Regions from separate parts of the Priestia sp. SB1 genome, predicted to be linked through region 3. Evidence: riboswitches for the same ligand, from Rfam matches in the RefSeq annotation. Region 3 holds a riboswitch; each other region holds the start of a gene.
The links. A riboswitch is a leader RNA that binds a small molecule or an ion and turns the genes downstream of it on or off. The one in region 3 is predicted to bind cyclic di-AMP.

Region 1 (2,200 bases), on a different contig from region 3:
TTCATATAGCGGAATAAGTGGAAAATGTTAATTCCTGCCCATTTCGCAATTCCTCCTAATACAACAAGTAGGAAGAAAATTAACGCTAAGTAAACTAAGATAACAAGCTTTCCTAATGAAAGGAGTGACTCTAAACCGAATTTCGAAACTGTGACACCAATTAAAGCAAATACTCCAATCGGAGCCACTTTCATTACTAGGTTTACCACGTGAAACATTGCGTGAGAAACGCCGTCAAAGAATTGAACAACAGGCTTTCCTCTTTCTCCAATTGCCGCTACTCCAAGTGCGAACAATACTGTAAAGAAGATAATTGCTAGCATGTCCCCTTCAACAATTGACTGGAAAAAGTTTGTCGGAACAATGTGTAAGAACGTTTCAGCCACTGACTTTCCTTCTTGCTGTTTGGATGTTTCAACGTATTGTGAAATATCACTCTTCTGTGCTGAATGAATGTCTACACCTTGCCCTGGATGAAAAATATTAGCAACCAATACACCGATTATAATTGCAAAAGTCGTAATAATTTCAAAATAGAGAATGGTTTTAACGCCGAGCTTTCCGACCTGTTTACCGCTACCTGCTCCTGCAACTCCAACGACTAAGCTTGAGATAACAATTGGAATAACAATCATCTTAATTAATCTTAAAAATAGGTCTCCCAGCGGCTGTAGGTATGTTACTACACGCGGATCGTTAAACCAAATTACTCCTACAAGAACACCGAGGATTAAACCGGTAAAAATCTGCGTAGCCAAACCAAAACGAATTTTTTTCATAGATGTACCTCCCCAAAGATGTATGACATTTGTATATACTTTTCTGAAAAAACAAAAAAAGACTATTCTTAAGAAAGAACAGCCTTTTACTTACGCTATTTTGGGCTCTTTCTCTCAATAAAGCAAACGAGGTTAACTGTCGGATTCGGAATTGAGAGTTTCCTACCTTTTGTAAGGATTCACCCCAAGGCAGCTTTACTGCCGATAATGATTCCCCCGCTCTATACGATTAAGCTTATTATTCAATTTTTATAAAATTAAAACGATCTATACGTTGTCATACGTTTTTTACAGTCAATAAAACTAAACAGAAGTCTTACTTTTACTTAACTTTATACTGCACAAATATTAATTTACTATTTTTCGACACGTTTTGTCAATACCCATGTTTATAAAACGCTTTCAAAAGACAATAATATATATTTATGCAAAAAAGCTATTGCAATGTTGCAATAGCTTTTTCTTGCTTTTTAAGTCTTTATCAGAAGTTTAAATGGCTATAAAATACGCTTATTTATTTTATAAAAATACAAAATATAGAATAGCCGCTAAGACAATTCGATAAATGGCAAACGGAACTAATTTAATGCGGTTGATTAATTTTAAGAAAAAGCGAATCGATATAAGCGCAAAAATAAAGGCGCTGATAAAACCAGCAATAAAAAACGGTAGTGCATCTGATGTGAAATATTGCCAGTTTTTAACCAATGAAAGTCCACTTGCTCCTGCCATAATTGGCACTGCCATAATAAATGTAAAATCTGCGGCTGCCTTATGGCTCATTCCAAGAAGAACCCCTCCTGAAATCGTTGAGCCTGAACGAGAAAAACCTGGCCAAAGAGCAATACATTGAAACAGTCCTATACCTAGTGCTTGTCCATAAGACATTTGGTCCACCGTCTCTACACGCGGACGTTTAGGTCCAAACAAATCTGCTAGAATCATTAATACAGCTCCGACCACTAAGCCAATTAGCACCGTATTTAAAGAAAACAAATGTTCATCAATGTAATCATCAAACAAAAGGCCTAACACTCCTGCGGGTAACAAACCAACAATTACCTGCATTAAATTTAAGCGATTTGTCGGTCCAATTGCAGCAGCTGGTTTCTTTCCTAATCCTAATAAATTAATAAAACGATCTTTAAAAATAACAACTACTGCTAAGATCGACCCTAGCTGAATAACAATCTTAAATGTATTAGCTACTGGAGATGAAAATAATTCTTTTGAATTTAACCACAGGTCATCCACAATAATCATATGCCCAGTTGACGAAACGGGAGCAAACTCTGTTAAACCTTCTACAATCCCTAAAATGATTGCTACAATAATTTCCCACATAAAGCTATGTACCTTGCCTTTCTTTCAAATTAATAAGCTTATCGCTTCGTTTTACATGCTCAACTATTTTCCTATTT
Region 2 (2,200 bases), on a different contig from region 3:
GAGTGGTAAGTGCTACGGCTGTTCCTCCTAAAATTAGCAGCGGCTGCAGAATAAGCGTCACGGCAATGAGTTTCATTTCTTTTCCTTCAATTTTTTTACCTACGTATTCTGGTGTTCTTCCAACCATTAAACCTGATAAAAATACGGCAATGATGACGTACATCATAACATTCATAAATCCTGCTCCGACACCGCCAAATACGGTATTTAACAGCATATTTCCAAGCGTTAATAACCCGGTAAGAGGCGTCAGGGTATCGTGCATGGTGTTGACTGCACCTGTTTCACTTGCTGTCGTCACGATGGCGTAAAGCGTCGACATGCCGACACCAAAACGGACTTCTTTCCCTTCCATATAACCGCTCGCTTCATTTAGATGAAAAGCACCAAGTCTTGGATTGCCTCCCCACTCTGTTACAAACGCTGTGCTTAAAATAACGATAAACAGCATACTCATCGCTACAAACAAGATGCGGCCTTGTTTACGCTGTCCAATCATTTTTCCGTACGTAAAAGGAAGGGCTGTTGGCAATAACAGCATAAGGACGATTTGTAATACATTGCTCCACGCATTAGGATTTTCAAATGGATGAGCTGAATTGACACCAAAAAATCCCCCTCCGTTGTTGCCTAGCTCTTTGATTGAAAGAAAAGAAGCAACTGGTCCCCTTGCTATTTGCTGCGTTGCTCCTTCTAATGTATGGGCAGTCACAGTCCCGCTTAACGTTTGAGGGACACCTAAAAACGCAAATAAAATGCCTGTTATAAAAGCGATAGGAAGTAAAATACGCGTAATTGACTTTACAAAGTCAACAAAAAAGTTTCCCATTTCCTTCCCTGCTAGCCCGCGAATAAAAGCGATTGCTACTGCAAGTGCCGTTGCTGGTGCAGCAAACATCATAAATACAACGGCTGCCATTTGCGAGAAATAGGACAAACCGGATTCACCGCTGTAGTGCTGCAAGTTCGTATTTGTCATAAAACTAATGGCCGTGTTAAAAGCAAGAGCCGGATCCATTCCTTTAATGTGGCTTGGGTTAAGCGGCAGTACCTCTTGAAACCGGAAGATAAGATACACTACAAAAATCATAAACGTATTTGTTAACACAAGAGCCAATGCATATTGCTTCCACGTCTGATTATGCCCTTTAATTCCTGCTGCTTTAAACATAACTGTTTCTATCTTTCCTACCAAGCTAGTGTTTTTATCGTTTGAAAACACATTCGCTATATAAATACCTACGGGCTTTGCAATAAGCGCTACAAAAACAAGCAGCAGCGCAACTGATAGTAGAAAAATCCCCACGTTTTATTCCTCCGCTTATTAAAATTGTTCTGGATTTAACAGTACATATACTAAATAAATTAAAACGAGAACTGAAATACCTAACAAAATGAACGACACGTTCACTTCTCCTCTCTTTCGTCTACTACATGAGACGACCAGCAAATAATTCCGTACATAGCAGCTGTTAATATGGCAAGTGTTCCAAGCATGATTATATCCACGTTGCTCCCTCCTGACTTTTTCCTAACAAAAATGATAGCTTCTAAGCTTAGTAACTATTGCTTTACATAAACCATCACGTCCAAGAAAGCTAAAGGCGAGACGTGATGCTATTTTTTTCCACTAAAAAACCGCAGAAGAGAGTTCTCTTCCGCGGTTTAATGCACGACAAATAAGCCGTAATTGACACGAATTTTTTACTCCCAAAACGCTTACGGAGTTAGCTGTCGGATTCGGGTTATGGAAGTAACCCTACTCAGTTAAGAGATTCACCCCTAGTACATACGTACAAAATATTGGGTCCCCCGCTCATAATTGATTAAGCGTATCTTTGTTATTTAATTTTTAGACTTAATAATAGTTTTTACTGCTGCGTTTAAAACTTTGATTAACTAACGTAGACAAATAGCGGTTTGCTAGATCAAAAGATTGCTGATCGCACATGGCCCGATATTCAATCATTTGAATCATTTGCTTAGATAAATGCATCCTGACGCTCCTTTCACCTATATTTTGAAAGGAGCGTACTATCCGCTGTTATAGAAAACGACCACGATTACACCATCCTCTCTCTTAACGCTTACGAAGTTAGCTGACGGGTTCGGGTCAAGAAAGTAACCCTACTCAATTAAGAGATTCACCCCTGATAATTGGGTCCTCCGCTCTTTCCTTCTCTTTCAGAAAAGACTCAGC
Region 3 (2,200 bases):
CTCCGCCCGTCCGAAGTTAAACGATAAGTTTGAAACTGAAATTTCCGGTTTATACGTGGGAGGAGACGGAGCTGGTATTACGCGAGGACTCGCGCAGGCAAGTGCGTGTGGTGTGTGGGTAGCTCGTGACATTGTTGGAAAATTAAAGAATCGTAAAGCAAGTTCTGAACCTGTTACTGTATAAAAAAAGAGGCCGTCACGGCCTCTTTTTTTTATGGGTTAAATCAACGAGAGGGAATAAGTAAAAAGTAAAGAACTTGCACCGCTCCAACTCCGATAGTTTTATATGATAATTACCCGCTCCTTTTTTAAAAGATAGTAGGAAATCTATACTTCTATCTTGAGCAGAATTAAGTAGAATAAGGGGAATTGATAATGTCGATTTCTTCGCATCAATAAAGTCAGTGAAATTTTAGGGAGTGTATATCAAGCAGTACAAGGATAAAATCAACAGTTGGAAAGAGTTTTTTTTTTTTGGATAAGTAAAATATTTATGGAAGCAGTAAAGTACATGGATATTAGAATAATTATACATATTTATGAATGATATTAACGAGAATAAAGTTCACTTTATAAACTATTTTTTGAATTAATTTTTTATTCATTAGATTGTAAGTCTTGTTAAATAGGTGTTTTTGGTTTATTGAAATATGATGTAAATATTTTAAAATATAACAATTCTCAACTTTTTACGATAAAATCATGCATTATTTTTGAATAAAAACTTGACAGAAACATATAAAATGAATTTTAATTAAAGTAACAATTATTATCATGCAAAAATATTAAAGAAAATTATTTGCTTAATCTCTTTTGCTTTATAAGAGAACGGAGGACCCATATTTGTGCGTAATGTACTTGGGGTGAATCTTGAATGAATCAAGTAGGGTAACTCACATACCTGAATCCGACAGCTAACTCCGTAAGCATTCAGTGAGGGAATAACAGGTCTATGAAACCATGATATTCTCATGGTTTTTTGTATAGCTAAAAATATTCCTAAACTATTAATCTGAAAATTTTTAATATATTGTATATTTTGAGTGTTATCGCCCTCAATGCATGGTAAAATAAGTATGGTAGTTAGAATCATTCTAATATAATTTATTTACGGGAGGTAAATCGATGAAGCTATCGACAAAGATTATTATCGCGCTAATTGCTGGCGCTATTGTAGGAGTGTTAATCAATGCTTTTGCTCCAAGTGCTTTTGCTCCGCTGGACAAGTACTTGTTTACACCGCTTGGCCAAATTTTCTTAAGCTTAATTAAAATGCTTGTTGTACCAATTGTGTTTTTCTCTATCACGTTAGGTGTAGCAGGTTTAGGAGATCCTAAAAAATTAGGAAGAATCGGGGCAAAAACAGTTTCCTACTTCCTAGTGACAACAACCGTTGCAATTATTATCGGTTTAATTTTAGCGTATGCAATTAAACCGGGTACATTTGGATCTTTTGATACACAAAACGCTTCTTTTGAAGCTGAAAAAGCACCACCTGTTGGAGAGACATTCTTAAATATGATTCCAGTCAATCCAATTCAAGCGATGGCTGAAGGGAATATGCTTCAACTTATCGTTTTCTCTATCTTTATCGGTTTTGGTATCACGATGCTTGGAAGTAAAACAAAAGGACTTTACAATTTACTTGAGCAAGGAAATGAATTGATGATGTACCTTGTGAATCTAGTGATGAAGTTTGCTCCGTACGGAACATTTGGGCTTCTTGCAACCGCGGTTGGAAGTCAAGGCTGGCAGGCAATTAAAGCGATGGGGCTATACATGATTGTAGTCGTGCTCGCGCTGTTCATCCATTCAATCGTAACATATGGGGGATCAGTCGCTCTTATGGCCAGACGTAACCCTATTGAATTTTTTAAGGGGTTTGCTCCTGCGATGACAGTTGGATTCAGTACATCAAGCAGTAATGCAACGCTTCCGATTTCAATGAATGTGGCGCAAAAAAATCTTCGTGTCCCCGAGTCTATCAGCAGTTTTGTTCAGCCATTAGGTGCAACTATTAACATGGATGGAACGGCAATTATGCAAGGTGTAGCGACTATTTTTATTGCGCAAGTATACGGGGTTGATCTGTCGTTGGGCGCTCTTGTGACGGTTGTGTTGACAGCGGTGCTTGCTAGTATTGGTACAGCAGGCGTGCCGGGAGTTGGTCTTATTATGCTAGCGATGGTACTGAGTTCGG
Region 4 (2,200 bases), 130 kb from region 3:
CAGGTGAGGAAGCTGAAGCTTTGTAATGAAGCAAGCCTGTCCGGCGATGCGTTCACAGAATAAAGCATAGGGATACTGAGAAATAAATCTTTTAAAACGCTCGTGCTCTCCGTTTTTCATGGTTACTTCAATAAAACACGAGACGGGCAACTGCAGCTTTTCATAATCAATATCGATTGTATATCCTTTTATAATACCAAAGCTCTCTAGCTGTCTTACTCGCTCTGCCACTGAAGGAGGAGACAGGTTAATTTGTTTTCCTAGCTCTCTTAAGGAAAGACGGCTGTTTTGCTGCAGTGCCTGCAAAATCGATAAATCAATTTCATCAATTTTCAATTGAAAACCTTCTTTCATATTAATGTTTCATTTGATTAGTAACAGCAGATAATATGTTTTATTTGTTATCTGAAATCTCCATTTTTCTTACTATAATAATTAAAAAGGAGTGAGTGAAAAATGGCAAGAGTTTTGTTAACAAACGAAGAGGGAACAAATTTTGAAAAAGCACTGAATTTAATTCCAGATGTAAAAAGGTTGTATGATGAGCTATACGACAAGCTTTGGAACAGTGATATAGTAAAAAGAGAGACTAAGGAAAAAATCAGGCTTTATCTAGCAGGTGTTAACGGCTGTGAGACGTGTATGAGCATGTCATATGTAGGCGATAAGACGCTTAATCAAAAAGTGTTAAGAGAAAAAGAGCTGGAAGAAAAAGATCGACTGCTGTTTCGATTTATAGATGTATACCGAGTGCGTCCAAGGGATTTGACGGATGCTGATATGGATCAATTAAAGAAATTTTACAGTGATACGCAGCTATTAGAGCTTTTGGCTGTTATTAATTTGTTTGATCAATTTCACAAACTGATTGTCAGTTTAGATTTATATGATTTTTGCAGTTTGCAGCGCAAGTGATGTCTTCCCTAAAAATATCTTGACAGACAAAATCCACAGGAGTAAGATAGCTTTCGTGAAGTGAAACGTATCATGAATCGAATCGATTATTCTAAAAAATAGATCATAGACATTTGAATAAAAATCGCTTAATCCATTACGGAGCGGAGGACCCATTATTTACGCACATATTGTGCTCCGGGGTGAATCCTTAAAAAGGTAGGGTTACTCTTAAAACCCGAACCCGACAGCTAACTTCGCAAGCGTTTTGAGGGGGAAGAGTGTGAAAAAACACAGGAGCCTTCCTGTGTTTTTTTGCGCTTTTTTTAAGAAAAACATGTAATTTTTTAGAAAAAGTATAAGCTAAGAGAACACACAGCAGTTGAAGAAAGGAATAAATACATTATGAAAAAACAGTTTGCTGTATTGGGATTAGGTCGTTTTGGAGGCAGTTTGGTTGAAGAGTTTGCTAATTTGGATGTGGATGTGCTCGCTATTGACCGCAATCAGGAGGTAGTAAAGAAATATAGCAACTCAGCTACATATGTCGTGCAAGCGAACGCAATTGATGAAGCTAGCTTAAAAGGGCTAGGCATTCGTAACGTTGATCATGCTCTTATTTCGTTTGGAGACGATATCGAAGCAAGCGTGCTTGCAACGATGCTTTTAAAAGATATGGGCGTTAAGCAAGTATGGGTAAAAGCGGTGAATATGTATCATCAAAAAGTGCTGGAGAAAATAGGAGCGGACAAAGTCATTCACCCTGAGCGCGATATTGCGAAGCGTATTGCTCATCACGTGGTGTCAGAAAAAATCATTGATTACATTGAACTGTCAAAGGATTATAGTATTGTCGAAATTGTCGCTTCTAAAAAGCTTCATAATAAAACGCTGTTTGATTTAAATATCCGTGCCAAGTACGGCTGCAATATTATCGGCTTTCAGCGGAAAGACGGGGAAATGGTGATTTCGCCTACCGCGCATGAAATAATTGAACAAGGAGATATGCTGATTGTTATCGGACATAATCGCGATTTGAACCGTTTTGAAGAAGAAGGAGTTTAACTCATGAAAAAACAAATCATTAAACTAACTCCTCCGCAGCTTCTTGTTTCCATTTTTGGCGGAGGAATTATTATTGGTGCTCTTCTATTGATGATGCCTTTTTCTACTACTGAGCCAATCCGGTGGGTAGACGCCCTTTTTACATCTACTTCCGCTATGACAGTGACCGGCTTAGCCGTCGTAGATACAGGTACGCGTTTTACCGTCATCGGTCAAACGATTATTATGCTGTTAATTCAAA

Region 1: it holds a riboswitch for cyclic di-AMP, as region 3 does, so the genes downstream of both, WKH56_RS34225 (cation:dicarboxylate symporter family transporter) here and WKH56_RS00885 (dicarboxylate/amino acid:cation symporter) in region 3, are expected to answer to the same signal.
Region 2: it holds a riboswitch for cyclic di-AMP, as region 3 does, so the genes downstream of both, kdpF (K(+)-transporting ATPase subunit F) here and WKH56_RS00885 (dicarboxylate/amino acid:cation symporter) in region 3, are expected to answer to the same signal.
Region 4: it holds a riboswitch for cyclic di-AMP, as region 3 does, so the genes downstream of both, WKH56_RS00175 (potassium channel family protein) here and WKH56_RS00885 (dicarboxylate/amino acid:cation symporter) in region 3, are expected to answer to the same signal.

The regions. Positions count from the first base shown of each region.
Region 1 is NZ_JBBJSS010000020.1:14,316-16,515, reverse strand. Features, by position in the region: gene WKH56_RS34225 (cation:dicarboxylate symporter family transporter) at 1-779, opposite strand, end outside; cyclic di-AMP (ydaO/yuaA leader) riboswitch at 886-1,025, opposite strand; gene WKH56_RS34220 (undecaprenyl-diphosphate phosphatase) at 1,299-2,123, opposite strand.
Region 2 is NZ_JBBJSS010000005.1:540,525-542,724, forward strand. Features, by position in the region: gene kdpA (potassium-transporting ATPase subunit KdpA) at 1-1,300, opposite strand, end outside; gene kdpF (K(+)-transporting ATPase subunit F) at 1,325-1,411, opposite strand; cyclic di-AMP (ydaO/yuaA leader) riboswitch at 1,703-1,843, opposite strand; gene WKH56_RS21460 (hypothetical protein) at 1,859-1,996, opposite strand; cyclic di-AMP (ydaO/yuaA leader) riboswitch at 2,069-2,200, opposite strand, start outside.
Region 3 is NZ_JBBJSS010000001.1:165,277-167,476, reverse strand. Features, by position in the region: gene WKH56_RS00890 (NAD(P)/FAD-dependent oxidoreductase) at 1-184, shown strand, start outside; cyclic di-AMP (ydaO/yuaA leader) riboswitch at 791-945, shown strand; gene WKH56_RS00885 (dicarboxylate/amino acid:cation symporter) at 1,126-2,200, shown strand, end outside.
Region 4 is NZ_JBBJSS010000001.1:32,474-34,673, reverse strand. Features, by position in the region: gene WKH56_RS00185 (Lrp/AsnC family transcriptional regulator) at 1-336, opposite strand, end outside; gene WKH56_RS00180 (carboxymuconolactone decarboxylase family protein) at 457-915, shown strand; cyclic di-AMP (ydaO/yuaA leader) riboswitch at 1,031-1,175, shown strand; gene WKH56_RS00175 (potassium channel family protein) at 1,300-1,959, shown strand; gene WKH56_RS00170 (TrkH family potassium uptake protein) at 1,963-2,200, shown strand, end outside.